Linked DNA regions of Cytobacillus luteolus. The protein of the gene in region 1 interacts with the protein of each later gene in a pairwise test. Links are inferred from orthologs where the notes say so. Each region holds a gene or a part of one and is shown on either strand. Other genes may lie near its edges.

Region 1 (3,939 bases):
GTGTTTCACCGATGACTTTGAAGGATCCATGCTCCTTCATATAGACGAGCTCTGTATGTCCTCCAGACACCACTAATGATAGTAAAGGAAATTGAAGTTCTTGAATCAATCGATTTGCATAGATATGCCCTGCGATATGGTGTACTCCTATTAATGGTATATTGTGCGCAAACGCAATTGCTTTTGCTGCATTTACCCCAACTAGCAATGCTCCAACTAGGCCAGGCCCTTCTGTTACAGCAATCGCATCAATATCCGAGAAATCTATGTTCGCCTGATTCATCGCTTCTTCAAGCACGATAGTCATTTGTTCTACATGATGTCTAGAAGCAATCTCAGGAACAACCCCACCAAACCTTTTATGACTTTCAATCTGAGATGCAACTACATTTGCTACGATTTCTTTTCCATTTTTTATTACTGCAACTGCTGTTTCATCACAGCTTGTCTCTATACCTAATATAATTTGGTTATCAGTTGTCATAAATTCACCCACATTACTATTGCATCTTCATTATTATCAGTATAATAATTCTTTCTAATACCACCAGGTTGAAACCCTAACTTTTTATATAAAGACTGTGCTACGACATTTGATACACGTACCTCTAACGTCATTGACAGTGCTCCATACTGCTTTGAAAGGTCCATTGCTTTTTGCATCAAAGCCTCCCCAAGCTTTTTACCTCTATATTGTGGAAGAACAGCCACATTGGTTATATGAGCTTCATCGACGACAATCCACATACCACAATACCCAATGACTCTTCCTTTATCTAACATAACAATATACTTAGCAAATTGATTGTTCATTAATTCATTATAAAAGGCCTCTCGACTCCAAGGAGTTGCAAATGCTAGATGCTCAATTACAAGAATTTGATCTATATCGTAAATCGTCATTGGACGAAAGTTAATTGTTGTTTCCATTTTGATCTCCATCTTGCTTTAATCTTCTATTTATTTTGTGATGCTAACCAGTTTGTTTCTGCTTCTACCATTCGAATATAGTTAGGAACAAAAGAATGAACATCCTGTTCTTCCCTTGTTACACCTAAAAGTGCCAATTCACTTGGACGAGGATTATTCAGGCTCGAGCTTGCAAATATAGCTAAGTCTTCTAATTCTTCCTGAATCGTTGTCTTATGAATCGCTAAGTCATTCCCCAAAAATAAAACTTTCTGATTTTCCTCTTTCAATTCCTTCAACCAGTCCTTTAGTAAAACAATCCGATCATTTTTTTTACTAACAAACTGACCTTCCTCATATGCATAAAGACCAGTATACACTTGACCTCTTCTAGCATCAAAAATTGGTGATAGACTTCCCTGAAAATATTGACCATTTGCTGCTAGAACCTCAAGGCTCGATACACCAACTAACGGTATTTTTAAAGCCCATGCCAAGGTTTTAGCTATCGTAACACCAATTCTAACTCCAGTATAAGACCCTGGACCATGTGCAACAACAATCTTTTCTACTTCACTAGGCTTAATATCACACTCTTGAAGCAACTGATGAATGGCTGGCATTACTCTTATTGAATGATTCTTCTTTAAGTTTGTAATCACTTCTCCTACAACATCGGCCCCATCCACAATTGCAATTCCCATCACATAGTTAGACGTATCAATTGCTAATACTTTCATTTTGAAAAAATCTCCTCACATACATCAATATACCTCTTACCAATTGGTTCTAGTTCGATTCTACGATTTAAATCACCTTCATGAAATAACTTAATTTCTAAACGGTCTTTAGGTAACTGCTCTTCAATTAATTTAGCCCATTCGACGACAGTGACACCGTCACCTTCAAAGTATTCATCAAAACCAAGATCTTCAAAGCTATCTTCTACACGATACACATCCATATGATAAAGAGGTAAGCGTCCCTTATATTCTTTAATGATCGTAAAGGTTGGACTACTAACCGTTCTTGTAATCCCTAAACCTTTGGCTAATCCCTTAGTAAACGTTGTCTTTCCTGCTCCTAAATCACCTTCGAGCGTAATCAAGTCCTTGGGCTGCAAAAGGCTCCCAAGTTTCTCTGCAAACTCCAAGGTTTGTTCAGGTGTATCTGTTTTAAACGTAAATTGATTCATCATATTCACCCTATGTAATTTAGCTTTATTTAAAATGATTATATCCTCTTTTTTCAAGAAGCGTTAGTGTGCCCTTTGTCGAGAGGTATACTTCGCCTTTTCCTTCAACAACGCTACCAACTTTAGTAACCAGTATATTCTGTTCTACCATCTGTTGCTGAAATACCTCCCAATCTGTTGCTGAAGTTGTACCAATTAATTCAAAGTCTTCCCCACCGAATAATGCATATTCCATGGCTCTTTCTTGACTATAGTGTAGTAGTTGATTGCTAAGCGGAAGCTTTTGTTCATCTAAATGAATATCTACATTACTAGCCTTAGCTATCTCATTTGCTTCACTAGCAACACCGTCACTAATATCATTCAATGATACACGATCTAATATTGCTAAATGACACCCAATCTCCACTCTTGGAGATGGGAGCTGATGTCTTTCAGTTAAATAGGTTTCACTGTTGTTATAGGAATAGTTACTTCCATGCTTTAATAGTAAGTCTAAGCCTGCAGCAGAATCTCCAACGGTTCCTGTTATAAATACAACATCCCCAGGTCTCGCATTACTTCTTAACAGTTTCTTCCCTTTTTCAATATAACCTATCAGGGTGACACTTACCATTAAAGGACCTGGAGAGAATACTGTATCTCCACCTATTAAATCGACCTGATAGGCTTCACTCAACTTATGCATTCCCTCATAAATAGCTTCTACATCTACCTGTGACCAAGTCTTCGGAATAGCAATTGACACTAAATAATATGCCGGTATTCCCCCCATTGCTGCAATATCACTTATATTAACAGCCAGCGCCTTATGACCAATCTGATTAGGAGACATTGTTTTGGTTGTAAAATGGACATCTTCTACCATTGTATCCAAACAAATAATCTGATCCCTATCCTGAGGCAAACCAACTAAGGCTGCATCATCACCAATACCAGCAATGAGTTGTTGATTATGTATTTTGTTCGGCTTTATTTTATCTATAAACGCAAACTCATCGTATATCGTCAAACGACTTCAACTCCAAACAAACATTTAAAAAGAAATCTCGCCAGTTGACGAGCCTAACTCATACTAAGAAAATCTACGTTCTCATCTCTGAACTACTACTAGTTTAGCTTATTTTGGGTAAAAGTACAAAATGGTGTTGGTGGTTTGTTGATCTTAGAGGGTAGGTTTGGGGCTAAAACTCATTATGAATAAATTTATTCGCGATAAGAGGCTATATTCTCGTCTTTCTCTTAAAATACTCGTGATTTACTATAACTTATTCGTCATTCGAACCCTTTTACTCGTCTTACTAAAAGAAATACTCGTATATCTATAAAAAGGCATAAAAAAAACGAAACATATCGTTTCGCACACTTTTATAAAAAATTGGTTGCGGGGACAGGATTTGAACCTGCGACCTTCGGGTTATGAGCCCGACGAGCTACCGGACTGCTCCACCCCGCGACAGTAAAAATGATTCTGTTTTCTTCTCTTGCTTAGATAGCAAGGACTGTCCCAATCTCAGTAAGCTATTCAAGAAGCAGCTCGATTGGTACAACTCGCTGAGGATTCATGGAAGTAACGCTCGTTGCTCCACCCCGCGATAGTAAAAATGATTCTGTTTTCTTCTCTTACCTTAATAGTATATCCCAATCTCATCAAATTAATTCAAGAAACTTCTCGAATGTACTAAATGAGTTTACCCAAGCAGCATAAGACACCCTAAAAAAACAAAAAACGAAACCACTGTTTCGCATTACGTTCAAAAATATGGCGGTCCCGACCGGGATCGAACCGGCGATCTCCTGCGTGACAGGCAGGCATGTTAACCGCTACACCACGG
Region 2 (12,370 bases), on another replicon or contig:
TTACACCAAATTCTTCTTCAATTGCTTTTACTAAGTCGTTAAGTTCTAAAACAGTCATATTTTTTACAGCTTCTAAGATTTGTTCTGTAGTCATTGTAAAATCCTCCTTGTTTTTTATCCTAATATGGAAAATCGAATAGATAATTGTAATTGCGTGTTAAACTTACGCGCCTTGTTCTTCTTTTTGTTCTGCAACAGCTTTTGTAACAAGAGCGAAATTGCGCATAGGTGCTTGAAGCACGCTAAGCAACATAGAAAGTAATCCTTCGCGTGATGGAAGTTCAGCAAGAGCTTTAACTTCTTCAAGAGTAGCAATGTTACCTTCAATTACACCAGCTTTAATTTCTAATGCTTCATGCTTCTTAGCAAAGTCATTAAGAATTTTAGCAGGAGCAACTACATCTTCATTACTGAACGCAATTGCATTCGGTCCAGTTAATGCGTCGTTAAGACCAGTGATCTCAGCAGCCTCAGCAGCACGACGAGTTAATGTGTTTTTGTAAACTTTAAAATCGATTCCTGCATCACGAAGTTGTTTACGAAGTTCAGTTACTTCAGCAACACTTAGTCCACGGTAGTCAACAACGATTGTTGATTTACTAGCACGGAATTTATCAGCAATTTCAGTTACGATTTGTTTCTTTTGTTCTACTGCATTACTCATCCTTACACCTCCTGTAGATTTTTATCTCACACTTGATACCGCATCGGTGTAATCATATAAAAACCTCCACATCTCGAGACATGGAGGCTGTATAGTAAAATTCATAGATGGATTAACCATCAGCAAATCACTACACCTCGGTAGGAAATTAAGCTCTCATTGAGGCACCTACTGTCTACGGTTCAGATGAAACTATTTATTTCAAACAACAAGATTTATTATAGTTAATGACTTATAAAAAGTCAATATCCATTATTTAGAAGTAACAAAAGTTGATGGATCTACCTTAACTCCAGGTCCCATCGTTGAAGATACAGCAAGGTTTTTCATGTACGTACCTTTTGCTGCAGATGGTTTAACTTTTAACATTGTTTCGTAGATTGTTGTAAAGTTCTCAACTAGCTTGTCGCTTTCGAATGAAACTTTACCGATTGGCACGTGGATATTACCAGCTTTGTCAACACGGTATTCAACTTTACCAGCTTTGATTTCTTTAACTGCACGGTCTACGTCAAATGTAACTGTACCAGTTTTAGGATTTGGCATTAAACCTTTAGGTCCTAATACTCGACCAAGTTTACCAACTTCACCCATCATATCTGGAGTAGCTACGATTACATCAAAATCAAACCAACCTTGAGTGATTTTAGTGATGAAATCTGCATCTCCTACATAATCTGCACCAGCAGCTTCTGCTTCTTTTGCTTTTTCACCCTTAGCGAATACTAGTACACGTTGTGTTTTACCAGTACCGTTTGGAAGAACAACTGCTCCACGAATTTGTTGGTCAGCTTTCTTAGGGTCAACGCCTAAACGGAATGCAACTTCAACAGATGCATCAAATTTAGTAGTTGTTGTTTTCTTTACTAGTTCAATAGCTTCAGCTACTGAGTAAGCTTGTGTACGGTCTACTAATTTAGCAGCTTCAACGTACTTTTTGCCTCTTTTTGCCATTGTTAAAATCCTCCTCGAATGTGGTTTTAGCGGAATGGAACCTCCCACGAATAAAGGTTGCGAACTGGAAAACCATATCCGCAACCCCCAAAACAAAAGCACGCAGGGTTAATTAGTCTTCAATAACAATACCCATGCTACGTGCAGTACCTTCAACCATACGCATTGCAGACTCAACGTTTGCAGCATTTAGATCTGGCATTTTAGTCTCTGCAATCTCACGTACTTTATCACGCTTAACTGTTGCTACTTTTTTACGGTTTGGTTCACCAGAACCAGACTCAATTCCAGCTGCTTTCTTAAGTAGAACTGCTGCTGGCGGAGTTTTCGTAATAAACGTAAATGAACGGTCTTCAAAAACCGTAATCTCAACAGGAATGATTAGTCCAGCTTGTTCTGCTGTACGAGCGTTAAACTCTTTACAGAATCCCATAATGTTTACACCTGCTTGACCTAGTGCTGGTCCAACTGGTGGTGCTGGGTTAGCTTTTGCAGCAGGGATTTGTAATTTTACCATTTTAATTACTTTTTTAGCCACGAGACACACCTCCTTAAAGTCCGTGATGTGGTAATAGGGGTTTACCCTCCCACTCAACGTATTCTTTATGTGAATATAAAGAATTTTGATAGTTAGTCCTATATATCGTTAAGACATACTGACCTATGAAATATTACCACTTTTCGATTTTAATTTCAAGTTATTTAAAACTATATTTTTTCAACTTGTGAAAAATCCAGTTCTACCGGTGTTTCACGGCCGAACATATTTACATGCACTTTAACTTTTTGTTTGTCCTTATCGATATCCTCAATTGCACCTGTAAAGTTAGCAAACGGACCTTCTTTTACCTTAACTGTTTCTTTAAGCTCGAAGTCTACTTCAATCACTTTCTGTTCCATACCCATGTGTTTTAATATATTTGTAACTTCATCAGGTAATAGAGGAGTCGGTTTTGACCCTGATCCAGCAGATCCAACAAATCCAGTAACACCAGGAGTATTTCGAACAACATACCAAGAATCATCGGTCATTATTATTTCAACCAATACATACCCCGGGAATACCTTCCTTTTCGTTACTTTCTTTTTACCATTTTTGATATCAGTTTCTTCTTCTTCAGGAACGACTACTCTAAAAATTTTATCCTGCATTCCCATTGTTTCAACACGCTTTTCTAAATTTGCTTTAACCTTGTTTTCATAACCAGAATACGTATGTACTACATACCAATTTTTTTCCATTCATGTTAGGACGCTATGTCCTTCCCTCCCTAAAAAGTTTCAATTAAAAAAACCCGTCACCGGGCTTTTTTCGACTTCCTGTATTATCCATCATTATACCATGAGAATAGTATACTTATTCAATCACAAAACGAATAATTTCTGAAATTCCTAAATCAATCACAGCAAAGAACACAGAAACGAAAATAACCGTAGATAACACGATAATCGTATAACGTGTTAATTCTTTGCGCTTTGGCCAACTTACTTTTTTCATTTCGCGAACTACATCACGTAAAAACTTAGTTAAACGCTTCATTCAAGTTACCTCCAGCAATTTTGAAACAATTCTCATGTAGAGCCTCACTTAGTTTCTCGGTGAGCTGTATGAGCATTGCAAGTTTTACAAAATTTATTTATTTCAAGGCGTTCCGCTACGTCTTTTCCATTTTTCATCGTCGTATAATTACGACTTCCACAGACTACACATGCCAAAACTACTTTTTTCCGCATCGTAGCACCCCATTTCAAAGACCACGTAGGCGATTGTTAAAAATGTTAATACGTCTGACTTGACAAAAAACTTACAAATTATTTCATCTTTAAAACTTTATCATAGGCTTGTTTTTAATGTCAATACCATATGTAACCTTCACTCTATGAAACAGCTAAATGTTTTTATTTAAAACTATAGTGTAAGCTCCCTAATTTCTAAATAACGTTCGAGCTTTCTTTTTACCCGCTGAAGTGCATTATCTATCGATTTGACGTGACGATTAAGATCTTCAGAGATTTCCTGGTATGATCTACCATCGAGATACAATGCTAATACCTTACGTTCTAAATCACTTAGCAGCTCGGCCATTTTCACTTCAATGTCATCGAATTTCTCTTGATTAATAATCAATTCCTCTGGGTCTAATACTTTAGCACCAGATATAACATCCATTAAGGTTCTGTCCGATTCATCATCATAAATAGGCTTATCGAGAGATACGTAGGAATTAAGAGGAATATGTTTTTGTCGAGTGGCTGTTTTAATTGCAGTAATGATTTGACGAGTAATACATAGTTCTGCAAAGGCCTTAAAAGAAGATAGCTTGTCCTCTTTATAATCACGAATCGCCTTATAAAGGCCAATCATACCTTCCTGAACAATATCTTCTCTGTCCGCTCCAATTAGAAAATAAGACCTTGCTTTTGCACGAACAAAATTACGATATTTATTAATTAAGTAATCCAGTGCATCACTTTGACCTATATGAACTAATTCAATGACTTCTTCATCCTCGAGTAGTCCGTATTTAGTGTTGTCTTTGACATCGAAGCTTGAGCTCATACCGATCCCCCCGAACGCACATAATGGTAAAATACTAAATTCTCTTAGAAAAGTTAGTTTGTACTTTACCTAGATAGAAATATTATACAGGACAAAATAAAACAGCGTCAACCGGTCATTGTTGCCCTCTTCGCCATTTTTCGAAAATTTCTGCAACTTCATTTGATAATTGAATCTTAGAAGCTGGCTTTTTCTCTACTGTTTTTTTGACTTTATTTTCTATCCTCTTTTCAACCGAACCCATTTCATTTAGGAGTTCTCGTGCTGATTTCCTTAGTGCTCCTTGTCCAAAGATCGCCCATTGTTCAGTATAATCAGAAGTCGCTACATGAATTTGCGTTTTTATATTATTTAATTGCTTAGCTAATTTCTCGATATGTTCGTCTGCAGTCTCATTACCTTTGGTAAATATTACCTCAACCTTGTGTTTATGATTTTTCTTTTCGATTCCTTTCACAAGGTGTGCGTCAAAAACAATAATCACTCTATATCCTGTGTACGCTTGATATTCTGCCATTTTTTCAATTAGCAAATCCCGAGCTGAAGAAAGGTCCTTCGATTTTAACTCTCTTAAAGAAGGCCAAGCGCCAATGATGTTATATCCATCAACAATCAGGATATCCATATTAATTAGCTCCCTAGAGGATTACGCTTACGATAAACCTCATACATTAACAAACTTGCTGCTACTGATGCATTTAAGGAAGTAACACTCCCTGCCATTGGAAGTCTAACTAAAAAGTCACATTTATCTCTAATAAGCCTGCCTATGCCCTTTCCTTCACTACCAATAACCAAGCCAATTGGCATTGTACCGTCCATATTACGATAATCATCTTTGCCTTTAGCGTCTGTACCAACAATCCAAACACCACGTGTCTTTAACTCTTCGATTGTCTGAGCCATATTCGTGATACGAACGACTGGGATATGCTCAATTGCACCAGTAGATGCCTTAGCTACAGTTGCAGTTAACCCAACTGCTCTTCTCTTGGGAATAATAATTCCATGTGCTCCTACTGCATCTGCTGTTCTCATAATGGACCCTAGATTATGTGGATCTTCGAGTTCATCTAGCAAAAGAAAAAATGGGTCCTCACCTCTTGTTTTTGCACTATTAAATAGGTCTTCTAATTCAGCATATTTATAGGCGGCAACAGAAGCAACAACTCCCTGATGGTTACCTTCTACCATTTGGTCTATCTTCTTTTTGGGAACAAACTGAACTAGGATTCCTTTTTCTTTTGCCATCCCGACAACTTGGGTCATCTGCCCTTTCTGAGAGCCTTCTGCTATCCAAATTTTATTAATTTCTCTTTCACTTTTAAGTGCTTCCACTACCGGATTTTTTCCGATGATAAATTCACTAGACATATTTTTTCCTCCTTTCATTTATCTTGTTACGTATATATAGTTATAAGCTTTTTACTGTTCAATAATCGATATTGCCTTAGTTATAATTTCGAGCACTCGTTCTTCGTTTTTTCGAAGAAAATGGAAGCCAATTAGTGCTTCGAATGCTGTACTATATCTGTAGGTTTGTACATCTGTGTTTTTAGGGACAGTCCCTGATTTTGCATTTCTTCCTCTGCGTATGACACCTTGTTCTTCTTCTGTAAAAAAGCTTTCTTCTGCAAGAGCATGAAGTACTCTTGCTTGAGCTTTAGCCGACACATAGTTTTTCGCTTTGTTATGTAGCTGATTCGGTTTAACAGCTCCTTTAAGGAGTAGGTGATGCCTTATGTGTGTATCGTACACAGCATCACCCATATATGCTAATGCTAAACTGTTAATTTGAAGAACATCCAGCCTTTGTTCTGTTGACATTGGTATTATCCTCTTTTCCATCGAGTCCCTTGAGGAGTATCTTCAAGAATGATATTCTTTGCCTTTAATTCATCACGAATTTGATCAGACAATGCAAAATCGCGATTTTTTCTGGCTTGAATTCTCTTTTCAATAAGTGCTTCAATTTCCTCATCGAGTAATTGATCCTCTGCTAATGTTAAACCTAATACCCCAAAAAGTGTTTCGAATTCTTTTAAGAATGCCTTAATGACAACCTCTGCTGTATTTCTCTCTTGAAGATAATAGTTTGCTTGTTTCGATAGCTCAAATAGAACTGATATAGCATTGGCAGTGTTAAAATCATCATCCATTGCTTCAATAAAATCTTTTCTAAAAGAAGCAATTTTCGCTAACCATTCCTCATTAGTTGAAGTCAGGTTCGTACTGCTCTGTAATCGATGATTTAGGTTTGCAAAGGAAGTGCGTAGTCTATCTAAACCATTTTTCGTTTGATTAAGGAGCTCTTCGCTATAATTAATTGGATGACGGTAATGGACTGACAGCATAAAAAATCGAATTAATTGTGGGTCGTAATGCTTGATAATATCATGTACCAATACAAAGTTCCCTAACGACTTAGACATCTTTTCATTGTCAATATTAATATAACCATTGTGCATCCAGTAGTTTGCAAAAGTTTGGCCAGTAAGAGCTTCTGACTGGGCTATTTCATTTTCATGATGAGGAAACGAAAGGTCTTGGCCGCCAGCATGAATATCAATTGTTTCGCCTAAGAACTTCTTTGCCATTGCCGAACATTCAATATGCCAGCCAGGTCTTCCTTTCCCCCAAGGGCTATCCCAGTATATCTCTCCCTCTTTAGCTGCTTTCCACAGAACAAAATCTAGTGCATCTTGTTTTTTCTCGCCAACTTCAATTCTTGCTCCTGAACGTAGCTCATCAATTGATTGATGTGACAGCTTACCGTACCCCTCAAAGGATCTCGTTTTATAGTAAACATCTCCACCCGATTCATAAGCATAGTCTTTTTCAATCAAGGTTTCGATAAACTCAATAATAATATCAATACTTTCTGTTACCCTAGGATGAACATCTGCTCGAGAGCAACCAAGAGCCGATACATCTTCATGATAGGCATCAATAAATCGCTGTGCTACTGTTGGTACATCTACACCTAGTTCATTGGCAGCTTTAATTAGTTTGTCATCTACATCTGTAAAGTTTGAAACGAAATTCACTTCATATCCACGGAATTCAAAGTATTTTCGAACAGTATCAAAAACAATTGCTGGTCTTGCATTTCCTATATGAATATAGTTATAGACTGTAGGACCACATACATACATTTTAACTTTATTTTCTTCAATTGGACGAAAAACTTCCTTTCGCCTAGATAACGTATTATAGATTTGAATTGTCATACTTATGCTTCCTCTCTTTTTGGACTCTTGCTAACTCTTCTTGTAAATCAAAAATTCTATCTTCAAGTTCTTTCAAACGATCTGCAACTGGATCTGGAAGATCACTGTGATTTAGATCCTTTTTAACCTTCATTCCATTCTTTATAACTACCCTACCAGGGATTCCAACTACCGTTGAGTTAGCTGGTACATCATGCAAAACAACGGAACCCGCTCCAACTTTAGAGTTTTCTCCAATCGTAATGGAGCCAAGTACCTTAGCACCTGTAGCAATAAGAGCATTATCCTTAATGGTTGGGTGACGCTTACCTTTTTCTTTTCCAGTCCCCCCTAAGGTGACCCCCTGGAACACGGTAACATTATCTCCTATTTCACAGGTTTCCCCAATTACAACACCCATACCATGGTCTATAAAAAAACGTCTTCCTATTTGTGCACCTGGGTGAATCTCTATACCTGTGAAGAATCTGCTAATTTGCGAAATCAAACGAGCTAAAAAGAAAAACTTATTTTTATATAGCTTATGGGCAAGTCGATGGGACCATATCGCATGTAGTCCAGAGTATGTTAAAATAACCTCAAAATAAGATCTTGCCGCTGGATCTTGTTCAAATACAACATCGATGTCTTCTTTTAATGCTTTGAACATTATTGTCCCTCCGTTCACATTCTCTCTCTTCCAAAATAAAAAAGCGTCTCTGTGTTAAATAAACACAGAGACGCTTTGTAGGCGCGGTTCCACTCTGTTTAGGCAACAAATGCGATTGCCTCAACTCTAACCAAATAACGGATGGTATCCGCTCTTATCTACTGACTTCGTGCATACATTGCCGAGCTTTTGATAAGAGGCTCAGAGGTGCATTTCAAAAAACATCTTACGTAAACCACTTTCAGCCGGTGATGGTTCTCTCTGAAAAGAAAATGCTTTTTTACTCTCCTCATCAACACTTTTGCGTATTGCATTTTAAAGATGTACTCTTACTATATTACAAAATACTGTAATTGTTAACTAATTTGTTTTGATAGTCTTGCAATTATTTTGTCCTTACCTAGTAAGTGAATTGCTTTTGGTAAATCAGGGCCATGTGTCTGTCCTGTTGTTGCAACCCTTATTGGCATAAACAGTTGCTTTCCCTTAAATCCAGTCGCTTTTTGCACATTTTTCATCGCTGCTTTTATTTCTTCTGCTCCAAACGTAGATAGGGCTTTTACTTCATCTAAAAAGGCAGTAAGAACGGCAGGGACTTGCTCTTCTTTTAATACTTCTATGGCCTCTTCTTCAAAGGAAACATCCTCAGTAAAGAATAGTTCTGTTAATTCAACGATTTGAGCTCCAAAACTCATCTTCTCTTGGAATAATGCTATTAACTCTTTTGCCCAATCCATTTCCTGTTCACTTAAGTTTGTGTTCAATCGACCTGCTTTAATCAAGTGAGGTAGAGATAAGTCAACTAAGCGTTCGATATCAATTTGTTTCACATATTGATTATTCATCCATGTAAGTTTTTGTGTATCAAATAAAGCCGGTGATTTTGAAAGACGGTTTGAGTCAAAGATTTCAATAAATTTCTCTTTTGTAAAGATTTCTTCTTCCCCACCAGGTGACCAGCCTAATAAAGCGATAAAATTAAACAAGGCTTCTGGGATATAACCAAGCTCTTCATATTGTTCAATAAATTGAATAATGGACTCGTCACGTTTGCTTAGCTTTTTCCTGCTTTCATTCACAATCAACGTCATATGTCCAAAAACAGGAGTATCCCAGCCCATCGCTTCATAAATCATCATTTGTTTTGGTGTATTTGAAATATGATCTTCTCCACGTAGAACATGAGAAATTTGCATCAAGTGATCATCAACTGCAACTGCATAGTTGTAGGTTGGTGTTCCATCTTTTTTAACAATGACGAAATCACCGATCCCATCTGATTCAAAGGAGATTTCACCCTTAACCATGTCATTGAATGCATAGATTTTCCCTTCAGGAACGCGGAAGCGTATACTAGGAAGTTTCCCTTCGCTTTCAAATGCAGCTTGCTCTTCACTCGTTAGGTTACGATGCTTTCCTGAGTAGCGAGGCATTTCTCCTTTTGCTACTTGCTCTTCACGTTCTTTTTCAATTTCTTCTTCTGTACAGTAGCATTTATAGGCTAAGCCTTTCTCTAAAAGCTCTTGAGTATACTTAGCATAAATGTCTGTTCTTTCTGATTGACGGTATGGCCCGAACTCTCCGCCGACATCTGTACTTTCGTCCCAGTTGATTCCTAGCCATTTTAGGTATTTTAATTGGCTTTCTTCTCCACCTGCAATGTTTCGTTTTTGGTCTGTATCTTCTATACGGATTATAAATTTGCCGTTTTGGTTTCTAGCGAAAAGATAGTTAAATAGTGCTGTTCGTGCGTTACCTATATGTAAATGACCCGTTGGACTTGGTGCATATCTTACTCTGATTTCGTTTGTCATGGTACATCCTCCGTTTTTTCTTATGTTAAATTTAATCCTTACTTACAAGTAACACAGTAGCCTGAGCAGCAATACCTTCTGCTCTACCGGTGAAGCCTAGTTTTTCTGTGGTGGTTGCTTTTACGTTTACTTGAGAGATGGTTGATTCTAATAGTTCGGCAATTCTTTCTCTCATTTGTTCGATGTGTGGTGCCATTTTTGGCTTTTGTGCAATTATTGTACAGTCTATGTTTCCGAGTGTATAGCCTTCTGCTTTAACAAGTTTCCAAACATGCTGTAATAATACTGCAGAGTCTGCATCCTTAAAGTTTGGATCTGTGTCAGGAAAGTGCTTTCCAATGTCTCCTGCGGCAATTGCTCCTAAACAAGCATCTGCAATGGTATGTAATAAAACATCTGCGTCTGAATGTCCTAAGAGGCCCTTTTCATATGGGATTTCTATTCCCCCCATAATAAGTGGTCTCCCCTCTACAAGCTGATGTACGTCAAAACCTTGCCCTATTCGAATCACTTGTGTATCCCCCTTTTACCCTAAATGCCTTTCCACTTTTGTAGAATTGCTTCTGCAAAAACGAGATCTTCAGGAGTGGTTAGTTTTATATTTTGATAGTCGCTTTCTACAATAATAACCTCATGGTCCAACCTCTCAACTAGACTTGCTTCATCTGTTCCGAGGAAGTCGTCTTCCACTGCCTTTTCATGAGCTTGTTTCAATATTGAAACACGAAAAGCCTGTGGGGTTTGGACAGCCCACAAGCTTGATCGCTCAACCGTTTCTACAACTTTATTAGCATTAGTGGCTTTTTTAATCGTATCCTTAACAGGAACTCCAGCAATGGCTGCTCCTGATTCAGAAGCTGCACTTACTAATTTTGATAGGAGTTGTTGTTTCACGAAAGGTCTTGCACCATCGTGAACGAGAACAATTTCTACCCCATCTACTGCTAGTAATCCATTGTATACACTATGTTGGCGTTCTAGGCCACCCGAAACAATTGACGATACTTTATGAATAGAGTGTTTCAATACTAGTTCTTCAAATACCACTCGTTCGTTTTCGTTGACTACTAAAATAACACCAGCACAATCTTCATCTTGTTCGAAAACCATTAATGTATGAATAATAACTGGCTTACCAACTAATTCAATAAATTGTTTGTTTTTTCCCGCCTGCATTCTCTTTCCTTGCCCCGCTGCAGGTACAACCACTTGATACTTCATATTTCCTTTGCCCCTATTCATTGAAACAACTAAGACTTATTCATTATAATGCCTTTTCTAGTAGCTTTGGTTTCGCAAAAATCATTCGTCCTGCTGATGTTTGAAGTACACTTGTTACCAGTACATCAATCTTTTTACCTATATAATCCCTACCTTCCTCGACAACAATCATCGTACCATCATCGAGATAGGCAACTCCTTGATTATATTCCTTACCGTCCTTAATTACTTGTACATTTAATTCTTCACCAGGTAATACAACTGGTTTAACCGCATTTGCTAAATCATTTATATTTAACACAGCAACGTTCTGCAATTCACATACCTTATTTAGGTTAAAATCATTGGTAACTACTACACCCATTGTTAACTGTGCTAGCTTTACAAGCTTACTATCGACCTCAGCAATTTCATCAAAGTCGCCTTCATAAATCTCAACTTTGATTGATAACTCCTTCTGGATACGATTTAAAATATCTAGCCCTCTTCTACCGCGATTTCGTTTAAGTACATCTGAAGAGTCTGCTATATGCTGCAATTCTTCAAGGACAAATCTAGGGATAACAATAACCCCTTCTAAGAACCCAGTTTGGCAAATGTCCGCAATTCTCCCATCAATAATGACACTTGTATCTAAAATTTTTAACTTCTTTGCTGATGGGTCAACCTCTTCATCATCTAGACCTTTTTTCTTACCACTTTTATTAGAGCTACTAAATAGATTAACTAGTTCGTCTCTCTTTTTAAAACCAACTTGGAATCCTAGGTAGCCTAGAAGTAGGGTTACAAAAATAGGGACTACTGTATTTACAACAGTAAACTGTATGGACTTTAAAGGAATAACAATTAAAAAAGCAACGATTAATCCAAAAATAATACCTAAACTTCCAAACAATACATCGGTAACTGGTGCTTTCACTAACGTTTCTTCAAGCCATCTAATTAAACCAACAATGTAATCAACTAACCAAAATGTAGTAATGAATAAAATAATAGCACCTAATATGGCAAGTGTATATGGTTTATCTAAATACGGAATATCACCGACATTTAACAGCTCAAATAGTTCAGGTATAAAGAAAATCCCGAGCATTCCTCCTATTATAAGAAAAAATAGCTGTACAATACGTTTTAACATTCCTTCACCTCCTCCTTATCATTATTAACACTTTAAAATTATTGAAACCTGTATCCTATAGTTTTTTTAATTGTCTTTGGAAAGATTCATATAAATAAAAAAAATATAAATATATCACCATTAGAGTATCATCTACGAAT

Evidence for each region.
Region 2: the proteins of tsaE (region 1) and rlmB interact in binary tests that used the Escherichia coli proteins (3 or more experiments, as listed by UniProt). The link is inferred for Cytobacillus luteolus from one-to-one orthologs.

What each region holds. Positions count from the first base shown.
Region 1 is NZ_JAGGKM010000014.1:23-3,961, reverse strand. The notes cover bases 376-3,271. They hold tsaE (tRNA (adenosine(37)-N6)-threonylcarbamoyltransferase complex ATPase subunit type 1 TsaE), read right to left. Parts: upstream 2,105-3,271; coding sequence 1,646-2,104; downstream 376-1,645. Other genes in these bases: thiL (thiamine-phosphate kinase), read right to left, coding at 2,130-3,116; tsaB (tRNA (adenosine(37)-N6)-threonylcarbamoyltransferase complex dimerization subunit type 1 TsaB), read right to left, coding at 957-1,649; rimI (ribosomal protein S18-alanine N-acetyltransferase), read right to left, coding at 481-930; tsaD (tRNA (adenosine(37)-N6)-threonylcarbamoyltransferase complex transferase subunit TsaD), read right to left, coding at 376-484. Outside these bases: more of tsaD, read right to left, coding at 1-375. UniProt on the Escherichia coli protein: Required for the formation of a threonylcarbamoyl group on adenosine at position 37 (t(6)A37) in tRNAs that read codons beginning with adenine.
Region 2 is NZ_JAGGKM010000011.1:8,699-21,068, reverse strand. Bases 3,681-6,514 are described here. They hold rlmB (23S rRNA (guanosine(2251)-2'-O)-methyltransferase RlmB), read right to left. Parts: upstream 5,553-6,514; coding sequence 4,809-5,552; downstream 3,681-4,808. Other genes in these bases: cysS (cysteine--tRNA ligase), read right to left, coding at 6,011-6,514; J2Z26_RS20815 (Mini-ribonuclease 3), read right to left, coding at 5,604-6,005; J2Z26_RS20825 (NYN domain-containing protein), read right to left, coding at 4,294-4,803; sigH (RNA polymerase sporulation sigma factor SigH), read right to left, coding at 3,681-4,178. Outside these bases: rplL (50S ribosomal protein L7/L12), read right to left, coding at 1-94; rplJ (50S ribosomal protein L10), read right to left, coding at 164-664; rplA (50S ribosomal protein L1), read right to left, coding at 917-1,618; rplK (50S ribosomal protein L11), read right to left, coding at 1,731-2,156; transcription termination/antitermination protein NusG, read right to left, coding at 2,327-2,860; preprotein translocase subunit SecE, read right to left, coding at 2,976-3,158; rpmG (50S ribosomal protein L33), read right to left, coding at 3,203-3,352; more of sigH, read right to left, coding at 3,528-3,680; more of cysS, read right to left, coding at 6,515-7,408; cysE (serine O-acetyltransferase), read right to left, coding at 7,389-8,057; gltX (glutamate--tRNA ligase), read right to left, coding at 8,414-9,871; ispF (2-C-methyl-D-erythritol 2,4-cyclodiphosphate synthase), read right to left, coding at 9,903-10,382; ispD (2-C-methyl-D-erythritol 4-phosphate cytidylyltransferase), read right to left, coding at 10,403-11,092; J2Z26_RS20785 (PIN/TRAM domain-containing protein), read right to left, coding at 11,136-12,230. UniProt on the Escherichia coli protein: Specifically methylates the ribose of guanosine 2251 in 23S rRNA.